Regions from separate parts of the Pedococcus sp. P2_A3 genome, predicted to be linked through region 2. Evidence: predicted binding sites of a transcription regulator. Region 2 holds the regulator's gene; the other holds the start of a gene.
The links. The regulator HrcA, encoded in region 2, represses chaperone genes, less so after heat shock. The targets are predictions, from matches to a motif close to TTNGCACTCGNNNNNNNCGAGTGCNAA.
Positions count from the first base shown of each region.

Region 1: a site for HrcA is predicted at 3,965-3,991, ahead of groES (co-chaperone GroES). Genes of this name have one in related genera too.

Region 1 is NZ_JBFUCW010000027.1:7,376-15,565, reverse strand. Features, by position in the region: gene AC1DX8_RS18325 (hypothetical protein) at 975-1,244, shown strand; gene groL (chaperonin GroEL) at 1,771-3,390, opposite strand; gene groES (co-chaperone GroES) at 3,524-3,817, opposite strand; gene AC1DX8_RS18310 (GNAT family N-acetyltransferase) at 4,077-4,916, shown strand; gene AC1DX8_RS18305 (class I SAM-dependent methyltransferase) at 4,998-7,058, shown strand; gene AC1DX8_RS18300 (ribokinase) at 7,162-7,992, opposite strand; gene AC1DX8_RS18295 (nucleoside hydrolase) at 7,992-8,190, opposite strand, start outside.
Region 2 is NZ_JBFUCW010000009.1:63,334-71,636, forward strand. Features, by position in the region: gene AC1DX8_RS09475 (PhoH family protein) at 1-536, opposite strand, end outside; gene AC1DX8_RS09480 (histidine triad nucleotide-binding protein) at 561-908, opposite strand; gene AC1DX8_RS09485 (SigE family RNA polymerase sigma factor) at 978-1,526, shown strand; gene AC1DX8_RS09490 (Gmad2 immunoglobulin-like domain-containing protein) at 1,523-2,638, shown strand; gene AC1DX8_RS09495 (16S rRNA (uracil(1498)-N(3))-methyltransferase) at 2,643-3,386, opposite strand; gene dnaJ (molecular chaperone DnaJ) at 3,399-4,523, opposite strand; gene hrcA (heat-inducible transcriptional repressor HrcA) at 4,612-5,643, opposite strand; gene AC1DX8_RS09510 (DUF3097 domain-containing protein) at 5,806-6,681, shown strand; gene AC1DX8_RS09515 (DUF4870 domain-containing protein) at 6,810-7,226, shown strand; gene hemW (radical SAM family heme chaperone HemW) at 7,265-8,303, opposite strand, start outside.

The DNA.
Region 1 (8,190 bases), on a different contig from region 2:
CAGACCGAAGGGCTTCGATGCGCCATTTGGCCAGTCAGTAGGAGCGTCCCCCCATCACGAACGGCCCCCAGCGCGGGGTAGCTTCCCCGGGACTCCAGGCCGCTCCCAATCCCTCCTCACGATTCGGTCGGTATTCCAGCGGCCGCTATCGGGGTTGCACCCCGCATCGCCCCATGCCGGGTCGTCGCTTTCTGGGTCTGCACCGCCCCAGACTGCGTAGTTCCCGAGTAGGCCGACGCATGCCTCCGCGTCGATGACCGCTTGCGCGAGAGCCAGCAAGGTCTCCGACTGACAGACCTTCAGGAACGCATTCGGCAAGCGCCGCTCACCAAGCACGATGAGGTGCGCAACCTGCGCATAGTCGTCGGGCTGCAACCGCTGGCCCACAACCAGCCCACGCTGAACCGCCGTGAGGACCACTCGCCGTTGCTCGCCAGGCAACCGGGAAAGTGCCTCGGTGTGCGCGGCCTCGACGGCGTCGGGGGACGCCTCCCTCAGCAAGAAACGGTACTGCCGGACAATGGGCCCCTCGTCAGACGACGTGTCCCCTTCCCGGTGTCTTCGACCGAGACTGACCATGGTCAAGGATACGACCGCCGAAGTAACACCACTAGGCGGAACGCCCGCTCATGCCTGCGGACAGTGCGATCGGAACTGCCGATGTGCGCGCATCTGCGATTGGCCTTCGTGGACACTTGGGGTGTGAGTACGGACTTCCGTGAAGTGATCCCTGACGATGCCGCCCCCTCTGACTGTCCCGCGTGCGGCGCACCGGCGAGCCAGAGCACCGATCCAACGAACATGTCGAGGAGCGTTTGCTACTGCGGACATCCTCGCTTCTACGACTACAAGCACGTCACCGGAGAGTGCGAGTGCCGGGCCAAATGACATCCGCTCATGCCGCGCCAAATGACATCCGCTCATGCCGCGCCGCGTTGTGTTGTTCCCGGGCTCAACTTTGACAGGGTGAACTCGTGACACATCCCAACCTGGACGACCTCCTGCGACCTGGCGAGTTCCTTGTCGCCTACGACTACGGAATGGGCGGGCTCTGGGGCATAGTGATCGCGTCCTCCGCTAGCGAGATTCTGGCGAGGTACCCCGAGGTTGCGATCGCCGAATCGCTGCCGTCGTGGATGAGCGAGGACGACTTGCAGCGGGAGCGGGCGGAGCCGCTTTGGCTGGACGACGCACCGCCGAAAGGGCTGTTGGGAGTCGTCATCGCCGATCGCGGTCGCGGTTGATACGTCCTCATCTGCCGCTGTCCGCTCGTGCCGAACGGAGGATCCTCGCTCGGCAACGCTCCCTGGAGAGCCGCTTATCCCGTGCGGTCCTGGCCGGCCCTCCGCGAGCGCAGCATGGCGAGCGCCTGCCACAAGCAACCGACGGCGGCGACCGCGCAAAGAAGGCGCATGCCAACCCACTGCGACGCCCAAGTTGCTTCTGACAGCGCCAAGACGCTGAGGACAAACCAACCGGCTGCACGGATGCGCGCGGTGCGTTCGGAAACCTCCGCCTCAGGTTCGTCAAGCATGGGGCGGAGCGTACCCATAGAAGAGCCGCACGATCGCCGATCCGTCACTTCGTCACCTGACGCGACAGCGCCCACGGTCGGAACCTGATCGGGACTCAACCGGTCAGGGCTGGGGCCTGGTATGCCGTGCCCCACCCTCAGGGGCACGGCATAGCGCCGCCAACCCTGGCTCTGCAGGAGCATGGCGAAGGCCCGCCCCCGAAACGGGGACGGGCCTTCGACGAGAGGTGCTGTGGTCAGTGACCGTGGCCGTGACCGTGACCGCCACCGGCGGACTCGGTCTCCTCTTCCTTCTTCTCCACGACGAGCGTGTCGGTGGTGAGCACCATCGACGCGATCGAGGCGGCGTTGACGAGCGCGGAACGGGTGACCTTGACCGGGTCGATGACGCCGGCCTTGATCAGGTCGCCGTACTCGCCGGTCGCGGCGTTGAGGCCGTTGCCCGCGGTGAGCTCGCGCACCTTGGAGACGGCGACGTAGCCCTCCATACCGGCGTTCTCGGCGATCCAGCGCAGCGGCTCGGCCGACGCCTTCTTGACGATCAGCGCACCGGTCGCCTCGTCGCCCTCGAGGTCGAGGTCGTCGATGACGGTGGAGGCGTGGACGAGGGCCGAGCCGCCACCGGCGACGATGCCCTCCTCGATGGCCGCGCGAGTCGCCGAGATGGCGTCCTCGATGCGGTGCTTCTTCTCCTTGAGCTCCACCTCGGTGTGGGCACCCACCTTGATGACGCAGACGCCACCGGCGAGCTTGGCGAGGCGCTCCTGGAGCTTCTCGCGGTCCCAGTCGGAGTCGGTGCGCTCGATCTCGGCCTTGATCTGGTTGACCCGGCCGGTGACGTCGTCGGAGTTGCCGCCGCCGTCGATGATCGTGGTGGTGTCCTTGGTGACGACGACGCGGCGGGCCTGACCCAGCACGTCGAGGTCAGCCTGGTCGAGCTTGAGGCCGACCTCCTCGGAGATGACCTGGCCACCGGTGAGGGTCGCCATGTCCTGGAGCATCGCCTTGCGGCGGTCGCCGAAGCCGGGGGCCTTGACCGCAACCACGTTGAACGTGCCGCGGATCTTGTTGACCACCAGGGTCGACAGCGCCTCGCCGTCGATGTCCTCGGCGATGATCAGCAGGGGCTTGCCGGTCTTGACGACCTTCTCCAGCACCGGCAGGACGTCGGCGATGGCCGAGATCTTGCCCTGGTTGATGAGGATGTAGGCGTCCTCGACCACGGCCTCCATGCGCTCGGCGTCCGAGACGAAGTAGGGCGAGATGTAGCCCTTGTCGAACTGCATGCCCTCGGTGAACTCGAGCTCGGTAGTCGCGGTGGACGACTCCTCGACGGTGATGACGCCGTCCTTGCCGACCTTGTCGAACGCGTCGGCGATGGTCGAACCGATGACCTGGTCCTGCGCGGACAGCGACGCGACCTGCGCGATCTCGTCCTTGCCCTCGATCTCGCGGGCCGTCTCGAGCAGGCGGGCGCTGACAGCAGCGACCGCGGCGTCGATGCCGCGCTTCAGGCTGGCCGGGGCGGCCCCTGCGGCAACGTTGCGCAGGCCCTCCTTGACCATGGCCTGGGCGAGCACGGTCGCGGTGGTGGTGCCGTCACCCGCGACGTCGTTCGTCTTGGTGGCGACCTCCTTCGCGAGCTGGGCGCCGAGGTTCTCGTAGGGGTCCTCGAGCTCGATCTCCCGCGCGATGGTGACACCGTCGTTGGTGATCGTGGGGGCGCCCCACTTCTTGTCGATGACGACGTTGCGGCCCTTCGGACCGAGCGTCACCTTGACCGCGTTCGCGAGCGCGTCAACGCCGCGCTCCAGCGACTTGCGGGCGGAGTCGTTGAACTCCAGCGTCTTAGCCATGAAAGTCCTTCTCTAGCAATCGGATTCAGGGGTGCAGTGACCTTCGGAGTGCACTGACTTCGAGGTGAACGTGACGTGCCCCGTATGCCGGTCAGCCGGCATACAGGGCACGTCACTCACGAAGTGCGGATGCTCAGCCGACGATGGCGAGGACGTCGCGGGCGGAGAGGATCAGGTACTCCTCGCCGCCGTGCTTGATCTCGGTGCCGCCGTACTTGCTGTAGATCACGCGGTCGCCGACGGTGACGTCGAGCGGGACGCGGTTGCCGTTGTCGTCGATGCGGCCCGGGCCGATCGCAAGGACCTCGCCCTCCTGGGGCTTCTCCTTCGCGGTGTCCGGGATGACGAGGCCAGACGCGGTGGTCTGCTCGGCCTCGACGGACTTGACGACGATGCGGTCTTCGAGCGGCTTGATGGAAACCGACACGGTGAGGACCTCCCCTTCGGGAATGTCGAAGTTGGACAGTGGTGGGTGGAGCATGGTGCGGCCGGACGGTCGCCGTCGCGGGGGTCGACCGGCTGGCTGCGTTAGCACTCGGCGAACCGGAGTGCCAACGCAAATCTAGGCTCGTGGTTAGCACTCGGTCAACTCGAGTGCCAGAAGTTCCACCCGCGTTCGCCGAGGGCGGACGGCGCGGCCCATATCCGGTGGCGCGACGCACCCCGGAGGAGGCAGGGTCGGGGCCATGACGAGCCCCGACCCCAGCCCCGGCGGGAGCGACCCCGCCGTCCTGCTCCGCGCCTACGACGAGCAGCTCCGGCAGGACGCCGAGGTGCCGTCTGCCATCACCGTGGACCGGCTGGGCCCACTGGTACTCGCCACCTACCTCGGGGGCCGGGGGTTCATCACGTACAAGTCCCTCGACGTCGACGGCACTCCCGCGACCGAGGAGTCGGTCCGGCAGCTCGTCGAGCAGGCGCTGGCCCACTACGAGGCGATGCCCGAGATCGACCGGGTGGAGTGGAAGACCCGCGGCCACGACCACGCCCCCGGTCTGCACGAGGCGCTGGTGGACCGCGGCTTCGTCCCCGACGAGCCGGAGTCGATCATGATCGGCGAGGCCCGCCTGTTCGCGGTCGACGTCGAGCTCCCCGAGGGCGTCACTGTGCGCCGGGTGACGGACGAGGACGAGGTCCGCGCCATGACGGCCATGCAGGGCGAGGTGTTCGGCGACGAGCCGGCCGAGCTCCAGGGCATGGTCGAGCAGATCCTGCACCGGCTCCGGACGCGCGACGACATGGAGATGTGGGTGGCCGAGCACGACGGCCGCATCGTCAGCGCCGGTCGGCTCGAACCGGTCGAGGGCACCGAGTTCGCCGGGATCTGGGGTGGCTCGACGTTGCCCGACTACCGGGGCAAGGGCATCTACCGCGCCCTGACGGCAGCCCGGGCACGGTCGGCGATGGGCTACGGCAAGCGCTACATCAACAGCGACTCGACCGAGTTCTCGCGACCCATCCTCGAGCGCTCCGGCTTCGTCAAGGTCTCGACGACCACCCCCTACGAGTGGCGCCGCAGCCGCTGAGCCGCCCGCCGCAGGCTCAGCCCCCGATCAGGGGACGCCGACCCGCGACCTGGGCACGCGGCATACGCAACAATGCGCGACATGGACCTGGCCCTCTTGCGACGGCTGACCACCGGCGAGGGCTGGGGGTTGCTGCAGTCGCTCCCGCCGTATGACGAGTCGTCGGCCCTCGCGCTGCAGCAGCGGCTGCGGGGCGCGGGCTTCGACCCCGAGCTCGTGGCGGCCGCCCTCAACCAGGCCCGGCTGCGGGCTCGCGCGGTCGACAAGTTCGGCGAGTTCGCCCGCGGCATGGTGCTCACCTCCGACGGCCTGGAGCAGGCCACCCGTCTCGGCGTGGCCGCCCAGCACGCCCAACGGTTCCGGGCGGCGGGCATCCACACCGTGCACGACCTCGGCTGCGGCATCGGCGCGGACGCGATGGCGATGGCCGGGCTCGACCTGCGGGTGCGCGCGATCGACGCCGACGAGCTGACCGCCGGCATCGCCGCGGTCAACCTGCGGCACTGGCCCGACTCGACCGCCCAGCAGGGTGTCGTCGAGGAGTTCACCGCCCCGTCCGGCGAGGGCGCCCGGGGGGTCGGCGCGTGGCTCGACCCGGCGCGGCGCACCCCCGGTGTCGCCGACGTGACCGGCCGGACCCGACGGATCTTCAACCTCGCCGAGATCTCCCCGAGCTGGACCGTGGTGCAGGAGGTCGCCCGCGCCCTCCCCGCCACCGGAGCCAAGCTCAGCCCCGCCTTCCCGCACGCGGCACTCCCCCCGGGTGCCGAGGCGCAGTGGACCTCGTGGGAGGGCGACGTCGTGGAGTGCGTCGTCTGGTGGGGGCCGCTGGTCCGGACCGCGGGACGCTCCGCCGCCCTGCTGCGCGCGAGCGGCCCCGCGGTCGTGGTCACCCAGGCCGACGCCGACGGCGACGCCCCGCCCCTGCAGAACCTCGCCGACCTCGGCGGCTGGCTCTACGAGCCCGACAAGGCCGTCCTCCGAGCCGGGCTGGTCGGCGCCCTCACGGCGGCGACCGACGGGGCGGAGCTCGATGCCGGCGTCGGCTACGTGGGGTCGGCCCGCTCCGTCGACGTCCCCTTCGCCCGCCGGTATGCCGTGGTCGAGGCGATGCCCTTCAACGTCAAGGCCCTGCGTGGCTGGCTGCGCGACCACGGGGTCGACCGGCTCACCATCAAGAAGCGTGGGGTCAGCGTGGACGCCGACCTGTTGCGCCGCCAGCTCCGTCTCCCGCCCAAGGGCCACCAGGAGGCGACGGTCGTCCTCACGCGGGTGCGCAGCAATGTAAACCCGCCGGTGATCCCCGGCGGGTTTACATCGACCCACGGTGGGGTTTGCGGCGCAGACGAAGGCAAACTGGGGCAAGTCGGGGCAAGCTGCGCCCGAAATCGCCGGGAGTTGGCCCTGCGCCGTTACCATCTCGTATCCTCGGCGGCGATGTCCTCCCCCCACTCCAGCGGTCACGGCCGCCACCGCGGCGCCAGCCCCCGACCCACGGCGCAGCTGTCCCGGCTGGTCCGGCGCCCGAGCCACCGCTCGGCGGTCAAGGGACTCGGCCTGGTCGCGTCCGCGCTCGGAGTGGCCACCGCGTTCGCCGCCCCCGCGCCCAGCGCGTCGTTCGAGCTGACCGCGGCCGACGTCAAGCAGCCCGTGGTCGCCCGGGCCGAGGCAGTCTCCGCCCCCGCACGGATCGCCGACTACGGGATCATCGGGTTCACCGCGGCCGCCGTCCCCGCGCCGAAGGCCAAGGCCACCGAGGCAGCCAAGAAGGCCCGCACGACGACCGGCGTCTCCCGCAACACCTCCCGCGCCGGCCTCAGCAACGTCGGCGGCATGACCCCGAACGCCATCGCCGTCATCAACGCCGTGAAGGCACAGTTCCCCGGGTCCGGCCCGTTCGGGGGCTACCGCCCGGGCGACCCGCTCGACCACGGCACCGGCCACGCCGTCGACATCATGTGCAGCACCACCGAGGGCAACGAGATCGCGGCCTTCCTGCAGGCCAACGCCGCGACCCTGAACATCAAGTACCTCATCTGGCGCCAGCGCATCTGGTACCCCGGCGGCACGTGGCAGGCCATGGAGGACCGTGGCAGCCCGACCGCGAACCACATGGACCACGTGCACGTCTCGGTCTACTAGCTCGACCTCTGCCGCCCGCTCTCCCGGCCTCACCCTCCCGGTTCGATGTAAACGCGCCGGTGATCCCCGGCGGGTTTACATCGAACCGGCCTCGGCGAACGCCTCAGAGCTCGGGGTCGACCTGCGCGCCGCGGTGACGGACCGCGTCCGCCCCGGCCTGGCTCGCCGCCCTGACGGCCGCCTCACGGTCCGCTCCGGTGGCGAGCGCCGCAGCGAGCGCACCACAGAAGGCATCGCCCGCGCCGGTCGTGTCGACCACGTCCGCGCCGTCGACGGGTATGCCGTCGTGCCGCTCGCCGTCCCAGCTGCACCCCGCCGCGCCGAAGGTCACCAGTAGCGACGTGGGCTGGGCGTCGCTGTCGGCCAGCTGCAGTGCCTCGTGCTCGTTGACCACCAAGGGGTCGGCGAGGGCGGCGACGTCGTGCGGGAGGGCGGCATACGGAGCGGCGTTGATGACGACGCGCGCACCGGCACCGTGGGCGAGTCGCGCCGCGGCGGCCACCGTCCGCACCGGCACCTCGAGCTGGAGCAGCAGCACGTCGCCGGGGCCGAGGCTGTGGAGCGAGTCGAGCGAGTCGGGGCCGACCTCGCCGTTCGCGCCCGGGATGACGACGATGGCGTTCTCGCCCTCGTCGTCGACGGTGATCCACGCCTGACCCGTCGGCACCGAGGTGGTGCGCACCGCGGAGACGTCGATCCCCCGCGACCGCAGCCGCTCGACGTAGGCCTGCCCGCCGTCGTCGTCGCCCACCGCGGCGACCATGGCGACAGCGGCGCCGGAGGCGGCGGCCGCGACGGCCTGGTTGCCCCCCTTGCCGCCCGCGAACCGCTCCAGGCGACCGTCGGCCAGGATGGTCTCGCCCGGCCCCGGATGGCGTTCGACCGAGGCGACGAGGTCGACGTTGAGGGAGCCCAGCACCACGACCCGGCCCATCAGCGCATCCCGCCGCTCACCGTGTCGAGCCACAGCGTCGCGTAGCGCTGGGCGTCGACCTCGAGACAGACATCGATCGTCGACCGCGCCTGCCCGTGGGGGTCGTGGTCGAGCCCGGCGGTCCAGTCGCGGCGGTCCACGATCGTGCGGCCGCGCGACCAGGTGCCGCCCAGCTCGACGCGCACCGGTAGTCGCTCG
Region 2 (8,303 bases):
ATGATCCGGTTGACCTGCTTGGCCTGCAGCGCAGCCACGGCCTTGGCCATCGCGAGGTAGGTCTTGCCGGTGCCGGCCGGGCCGATGCCGAAGACGATGGTGTGGGCGTCGATGGCGTCGACGTAGTGCTTCTGGTTCAGGGTCTTCGGGCGGATCGTGCGGCCCCGGTTGCTGACGATGTTCATCGTCAGCACGTCGGCGGGGCGCTCGGTCGTCTGCGCACGCAGCATGCTGATCGAGCGCTCGACGGCGTCGCGGTTCAGCGGCTGGCCGCCCTCGATGACCAGCAGGAGCTCGTCGATCGTGCGCTCGGCCAGGGCCACCTCGGCGCTCGGGCCGGACAGGTGGAACTCGTTGCCGCGGACGTGGATCTCCAGCTGCGGGAAGGCCCGCTCCATCGTGCGGAGCAGCTCGTCCCGCGGCCCGAGGAGCGTCACCATCTGCACCTGCGCCGGGATCTCGACGGTGTGGATGGGCACCGGGAGAGCACCCTCGGGCGCGCCCCCCAGCGTGGTCGGATGTTCAGGATCTGGCATGGTCTGCCCAGTCTACGGTGCCGCTCAGCCGGGAGGCCACGTCATTGACCGGCCCCCGAGCACGTGGACGTGGGCGTGGAAGACCGACTGCTGGGCGTCGACGCCGGTGTTGAAGACGGTCCGGTAACCGCCGCGTGCGATGCCCTCCTGCTCGGCCACCGCCTGCACTGCCTCGAGGAGGGAGACGGCGTCCTCGGGTCGCTCGACGGCCAGGCCCGCGACGTCGGCCACGTGGTGGCGTGGGATGACCAGCACGTGGGTCGGGGCCTGCGGGTCGATGTCGCGGAACGCCACCGTCGCCTCGTCCTCCCGCATCACCTCGGCCGGGACGGAACCGCTGACGATCTTGCAGAACAGGCAGTCAGGATCCATGGACCGAGGGTATCGGCGCGTCAACCGCCGGGTGGGGTTGCGCGTCAAGGTGGCGTGAGACTGTTGAGTGTGGCCGAGCGTGACCGTGGTGCTGAGGTGCGACCCAGCGCCGATGACGCCATCGCCGAGCTGTATGCCGCGCACTGGACGGGACTGGTGCGGCTCGCCTGGCTGCTGCTGCGCGACGACCTGGCCGCCGAGGAGGTGGTCCAGGACGCCTTCATCGCGGTGCACCGCCGCTGGGACACCCTCCGCGACCACCAGGCCGCAGCCGCATACCTGCGCCGGGCGGTGGTCAACGGAGCACGCTCCGGGCTCCGTCACCGTGGCGTCGAGGAGCGCTACGTGGCGCGCGAGCAGGGCGAGCCCACGGCATACGCACGGCACACCGAGGCGAGCGCCGAGGACCGCGCCCTCCAGTCCGAGAGCACCACCTCGATGATCGGCGCCTTGAGCCGACTCCCCCAACGCCAGAAAGAGGTCCTCACGATGCGCTACTACCTCGACCTGAGCGAGGCCGAGATCGCCGACGCGCTCGGCATCTCACCCGGCTCGGTCAAGGCCCACGCACACCGAGGGCTCGCCACCCTGCGCGACCGGATGGAGGCAGCGTCATGAGCGACCGCAGCGACTTCCTGCACCCGGACTACGAGCCGGGCGAGTTCGACCAGGTGGAGCGACGGCTGCGCCAGGCCCTGACCCGCGATGCGGAGCAGGTGCGGCCCTCCCCGCGGCTCGACACGATCCTGCACGAGGCCCACGAGCTCGGTCCGGTCACCGCCGCCGGTGGCTCGGGCGCGCGGCGCTGGCTCCTGCCCCTCGCGGCGGCAGCCGCTGTGGCCGCCATCATCGGCGGCGCCTGGTGGTCCGGGCAGGACGACCGCCACACCGTGACCCCGCCCCAGACGAACGGCCCCACGCTCTCGCCGTCACCCTCCCCGCCCGCGACGAGCTCGCCCACCACCAGCGCGCCGTCGGCGACGGAGTCGGTGACCCTGCCGGTGTACTTCGTCGGTCCCGTCGGGGGCGAGACGGCGAAGTACAAGCTGTTCCGCGAGTTCCTCCGCGGGAGCATCCCCACCGGCGGGGGCGAGGCCAACCGGGTCGAGGCCGCGCTTGGCCTGGCCATGAACGCCCAGCCGTTCAGCAACACCGACGGCTACCTGCAGCCCTGGAGCGGCACCCGCGTCCAGTCGGCGGCCATCACCCCCGAGGCCATCGAGGTGCAGCTGAGTGGCCCGGGCGCCGGTGGTTTCGACGCCGAGACCCAGCGGCTCGCGGTGCAGGAGCTCGTCTGGACGGCCCAGGCCGCGGCCCAGAAGACCCTCCCCGTGCGCTTCGTCGTCGCCGACGGGTCGACCACGCTCTTCGGGTCGATCTCCACGGACCAGGACTTCACCCGCCCGCCTGCGGACCGCACGTACGAGGACCTCGCGCCGATCTGGGTCTCCTCGCCGACCCGCGACCAGGTGCTGCCGTCGGCCAAGCCCGTGGTCGTCAAGGGCCTGGCCATCGTCTTCGAGGCCACCGTCAACTGGCAGCTCGAGCGCGGCACCACCGCGGTGGCGACGGGTCACGCCATGGCCTCGATCGGGGCGCCGATGCAGGGTTCCTACTCGTTCTCGCTCGGCACGCTCGCCCCTGGTGACTACACGATCCGCGTGCGCGAGCTCAGCGCCAAGGACGGCTCGGTGAGCGCCGAGAAGGTGGTGTCGTTCACGGTGAAGTGACCGCTCAGCGCCAGCGGCCGGCTGCACTCAGCACGGCGAGTGCTGCGGGCCCGGCGCTGGAGGACCGCAGCACGGTGGCACCCAGCCGGACAGGCACGGCGCCGGCCGCCTCGAAGGCCGCCACCTCCTCGGGGGTGATGCCGCCCTCCGGCCCGACCACGACGAGCACGTCGCCGGAGTCCGGGAGGACCTGCGTGGCCAGGCTCAGGGTCGCGTCCTCGTGGAGCACGTATGCCGCAGCGGCGCCACCGATGCGCCCGACCAGCCCCTTGGTGGTGGCGAGCTCCGCCACGACCGGGACACGGGCCCGGCGGGACTGCTTGGCGGCCGCCACCACGGTGGACTCCCACTTGCGGCGGGCCTTGTCGGCCCGCTCGCCACGCCACTGGACGATGCTGCGGGTCGCCTGCCAGGGCACCACCTCGTCGACGCCGAGCTCGGTCGCCGACTCGATCGCCTGGTCGTCGCGGTCCCCCTTCGCCAGCGCCTGGACGAGGACGAACCGGGGCTGACCCTCCGCCTCGTGGGCGACCTCGACGACGGCCAGGTCGAGCTCGGCCTTGCTGGCCGCGAGGACGTCACAGGTGAGCCGGAGGCCGGCGCCGTCCGCGAGGAGCAGCTGCTCCCCCACGCCGATCCGGCGAACGGTCGCGGCGTGCCGACCCTCGGGGCCGTCGAGCACCACCCGGCTGCCCACGGTGGCGCCGGCGACGACCGCAGGGTCGACGAGGAACAGGGGCAGGGTCACGACGGTCGGCTGCTACTTGGCCTTGAAGGCGTCGCGGAGCTTGCCGAACAGCCCCGGGTGAGCCGGGGACAACCGGCCCTCCGGCCGCTCCTCGCCACGCAGCGTCGCGAGCTCGCGGAGCAGGGCCTCCTGCTGCTCGTCGAGCCGGGTCGGGGTCTGCACGTTGGCGTGGATGATGAGGTCGCCGCGCCCGGTGCCCCGCAGGTGGGTGACCCCGAGGCCCCGCAGGGTCATCGCGTCACCGGCCTGTGTGCCCGCCTTGATCTCGAGCTCGTTGGTGCCGTCGAACGTCTCGAGCTTGACGGTCGTCCCGAGGGCCGCGGCCGTCATCGGCAGCTCGACGGTGCAGTGCAGGTCGTCACCACGGCGCTGGAACGTCTGGTGGGGACGGACCGCGACCTCGACGTAGAGGTCTCCGGCCGGGCCGCCACCCTGGCCGACCTCGCCCTCTCCGGCGAGCTGGATGCGGGTGCCCGTGTCGACGCCCGCGGGGACCTTGATCTTGAGCGTGCGACGGGTGCGCACGCGGCCGTCCCCGGAGCACTCGAAGCAGGGGCTCACGAGGACCTCGCCGTAGCCCTGGCAGGTCGCGCAGGGACGGGTCGTCATGACCTGCCCGAGGAACGACCGCTGGACCTGCTGGATCTCGCCGCGGCCTCCGCAGACGTCACACGTGCGTCGTGAGGTGCCCGGCTGGGCCCCGTCGCCGTGGCAGGTGGAGCACACCACCGCGGTCTCGATGGCGAGCTCCTTCTCGGCACCGAACACCGCGTCCGCGAGGTCGATGTCGAGCCGGATGAGGGCATCCTGGCCGCGACGCTGACGCGACCTGGGGCCGCGCTGCGCCTGACCGGCACCGGCGCCGAAGAAGGCGTCCATGATGTCGCTGAACGAGAAGCCCTGGCCGAAGCCGGCCGCTCCCCCGGCGRACGGGTCGGAGCCCATGTCGTACGACCGCCGCTTCTCGGCGTCGGACAGCACGTCGTAGGCCTGCGAGACCTTCTTGAACTGCTCCTCCGCCTCGGGGCTCGGGTTGACGTCAGGGTGCAGCGTCCGCGCCTTCTTGCGGTAGGCCCGCTTGATGTCCTCGGGGCTGGCGTCCCGGGCCACGCCCAGGTCCTGGTAGTAGTCGTTCAACGAGATGTCCTTGGTGTCACAGGGTTTGGTGGTGTCACAGGGTTTGGTGGTGTCACAGGGTTTGGTCGGGGGTGGGGGTCGCCGCGCGTCACTGCGCGAGGATCCGGGAGACGTACGTGGCGACGGCCCGCACCGACGCCATCGTCGTGGGGTAGTCCATCCGGGTGGGCCCGAGCACGCCGAGCCCCGCCACGAGCTCGGAGCCCGAGCCGTACTCCGTCGAGACGACCGAGGTGGACTGGAGCCCGGCGAACGGGTTCTCGTGCCCGATCCGGACCGACACGGCATCGGAGGTCTCCCTGGCCGTGCCGAGCAGCTTGAGCAGCACGACGTGCTGTTCGAGCGCCTCGAGCACCGGTCCGATGCTGAGCGGGAAGTCGGTGCCGACCCGGGCCAGGTTGGACGTGCCGGCCAGCACCACCCGCTCCTCGCGCTCCTCGACGAGGGCGTCGTCGAGCGACTGCACCACCGATCGGACCAGGTCGCGGTCCGCGGGGTCGAACTCGTCGGCGAGGCTCGCGAGGGACGACGCCGCGTCGACCAGCCGCTGGCCGACCGCCCGGGTGTTGACCTTCGCGCGGACCAGCCCGAGGGTGGCCTCGCCCTCCTGGGTGGAGAGGTCGTGGGTCGTCTCGATGACCCGCTGCTCGACCCGGCCGGTGTTGACGATGAGCACGACCATCAGCCGACTCGGACCCATCGGCACGAACTCGATGTGGCGCACCGTGGAGCGCGTGAGCGAGGGGTACTGCATGACGGCGACCTGCCGGGTCAGCGAGGCCAGCAGCCGCACCGTCCGGTCGACGACGTCATCGAGGTCGACCGCCCCCTCGAGGAACTGCGCGATGGCGGCCCGCTCGCCGGCGGTCATCGGCTTCACCGAGCTGAGCCGGTCGACGAACAGCCGGTAGCCGGCGTCGGTGGGCACGCGCCCGGCGCTGGTGTGCGGAGCGGCGATCAGCCCCTCCTCCTCCAGCGCGGCCATGTCGTTGCGCACCGTCGCGGCCGAGACCCCCAGCTGGTGGCGGTCCAGCAGCGACTTGGACCCCACGGGCTCGGAGGTCTGGACGTAGTCCTGCACGATCGCCCGCAGCACGGCGAGACGACGTTCTTCGCTCATCGGAGACCTCCCTCGACCGATTCGGGTCCAGCAACGGACAGTGCTGGCACTCAGGCTCAGCGAGTGCCAAGTCTACGTGGTTCCCGCGCCGGGAACAGCACGGGCGCCGCCCCGGCGGCGCGCCAGCCTCGCGACGGCGGGTCCGCGGCATACCCTGCCTCGGTGTCCGACCGCTATGGCTCCGATGTCCTGTCCGGTGACTGGAGGGTGCCCCCACGGGGGCGGTCGCGGGAGGTCGAGGCGGAGACCGGGCTCGTCGTCGAGGACGTCGAGACCGGCTGGTGCGGCGCCGTGGTGAGGGTCGAGAAGGCCGGCGGCCTGCGCGTCGTCCACCTCGAGGACCGCCAAGGACGCACCAAGGGCTTCCCCCTCGGACCGGGCTTCCTGCTCGACGGCGCACCGGTGGTGCTCACCCCGCCGACCGCCGCCGCCCGCGCCCAGCTGGCCGACGCGCGTGCCGCCGCCTCCCGCACGGCCTCGGGGTCGAGGGCGGTCGAGGGCGTGCGCGCCAAGGTGGCGAGCGGGTCGCGGATCTTCGTCGAGGGCCGCCACGACGCCGAGCTGGTCGAGAAGGTCTGGGGCGCGGACCTGCGGGTCGAGGGCGTGGTCGTGGAGATGCTCGACGGCGTCGACGACCTCGTCGGGGCGATCGCCGAGTTCCAGCCGGGGCCGGGGCGACGGATGGGGGTGCTCGTCGACCACCTCCTCCCGGGCACCAAGGAGCACCGGGTCGTGCAGGAGGCCGCCAAGGGCCGGTATGCCGCGCACGTGCGGGTGCTCGGTCACCCGTACGTCGACGTGTGGCAGAGCGTGCGTCCGGAACGGCTGGGTCTGTCGGCGTGGCCGGTGATCCCGCGTGGCCTGTCGTGGAAGGACGGCATCTGCGACCACCTCGGCTGGGCGCACGACAGCCAGGCCGACATCGCCCGGGCCTGGAAGCAGATCCTCGGCACGGTCCGGTCCTACGCCGACCTCGAGCCGAGCCTCCTCGCGAGCGTCGAGGAGCTCATCGACTTCGTGACCGAGCCGGGGCACTGAGGACGACCGGGTCGGGGTTGGCCCTGACCCGCCCCTGAGCGGACCCCCGAGTCCACCCCGAGTGAGGACTTTCGGGGGCCGCCATGCGTTTGACTGGGTGCAGACCCACGCAGACCACGGAGAGAGCCATGACCGACCAACCCCAGCCACAGCCGCACGTCCCACCCCAGCAGCCGCCACCGGGCTACGGCGTGGCTCCGCAGCCCATGTCCCAGCAGGACGAGAAGACCTGGGCCACCCTCGTGCACCTCGCGCCGTTCCTGGCGGCCGTGGTGGGCATCCCGTTCCTCGGCCCGCTGATCGTCTTCCTGATCTTCAAGGACAGGGGTCCGTTCGTGCGGTTCCACGCGGCACAGGCCCTCAACTTCCAGATCATCATCACGATCGCCTTCTGGGTCTTCGGGCTCCTGTCGCTCGTGCTGATCGGGATCCCGTTCCTCATCGCCACCGCCATCGCGTGGGTGATCCTGTCGATCGTGGCGGCGATCAAGGCCAGCAACGGTGAGTGGTACCGCTACCCGATGACGCCGGAGCTGGTGAAGTAGTCGTCCGGTGCAGTAGTCGTCCGGTGGAGTAGTCGTGCTCAGCGCAGGCCGAGCAGCCGGCGCACGACGGTGTCCGTGAGCAGCCGGCCCTGTCTCGTCAGCACCACCCGCTGACGGCGCAGGGCCGCTGTCGCGTCCACCAGCCCGTCCGCGACCAGCCCGGCGACCGCCACCCGGCCTTCGTCCCGCAGGTCAGCGATCGGGAGGCCGTCGACCAGCCGCACCCCGAGCAGCACCCGCTCGTCGTAGCGCTGCTCGTCGGTCAGGGTCTCGCGCCCGTGGGCGGGACTGAGCCCTGCGCCGACCCGGGAGGCGTAGGCGTTGGGGTGCTTGACGTTCCACCACCGCACTCCCCCGACGTGGCTGTGCGCCCCGGGGCCGATGCCCCACCAGTTGCCGTCGGCCCAGTAGCCCTCGTTGTGCCGGCAGCGTGCGTCGTCCCGCAGGGCCCAGTTGCTGACCTCGTACCAGCCGTACCCGGCCGACCCGAGGTGCTCGTCCGCGATCTCGTACTTCGCGGCCTCGTCGTCGTCCTCGGGCGCGGGCACCTGCCCCCGCCGCACCTGCGCCGCGAGCTTCGTGCCGTCCTCCACCACCAGCGCGTACGCCGAGACGTGGTCCGGAGCGAGCGCGGTGGCGGCGGCGAGGCTGGTGCGCCAGTCGTCCAGCGACTCCCCCGGCGTGCCGTAGATGAGGTCGAGGCTGACCTGGAGCCCCGCGGCCCGCGCGGCGTCGACGGCGAGGGCGACGTTGGCCGGGTCGTGGGTGCGCTCGAGGGTGCGCAACACGCGCGGCACGGCTGACTGCATACCCAGGGAGACCCGCGTGAAGCCGGCCTCGGCCAGCACCTCGAGGCCCTGGGGGGTGACCGAGTCGGGGTTGGCCTCGGTGGTCACCTCCGCGTCGGCCGCCAGCCCGAACGCCTCGCGTATGCCGTGCAGCATCCGGGCCAGGTCGGCGGCGGCGAGCATCGTCGGGGTGCCGCCGCCGACGAAGACGGTGTCGACCGGCGGGGGCGACCCGAGCACGGCGCGGGCTAAGGACAGCTCACTGAGCGCGGCGTCCGCAAAGGTGGCC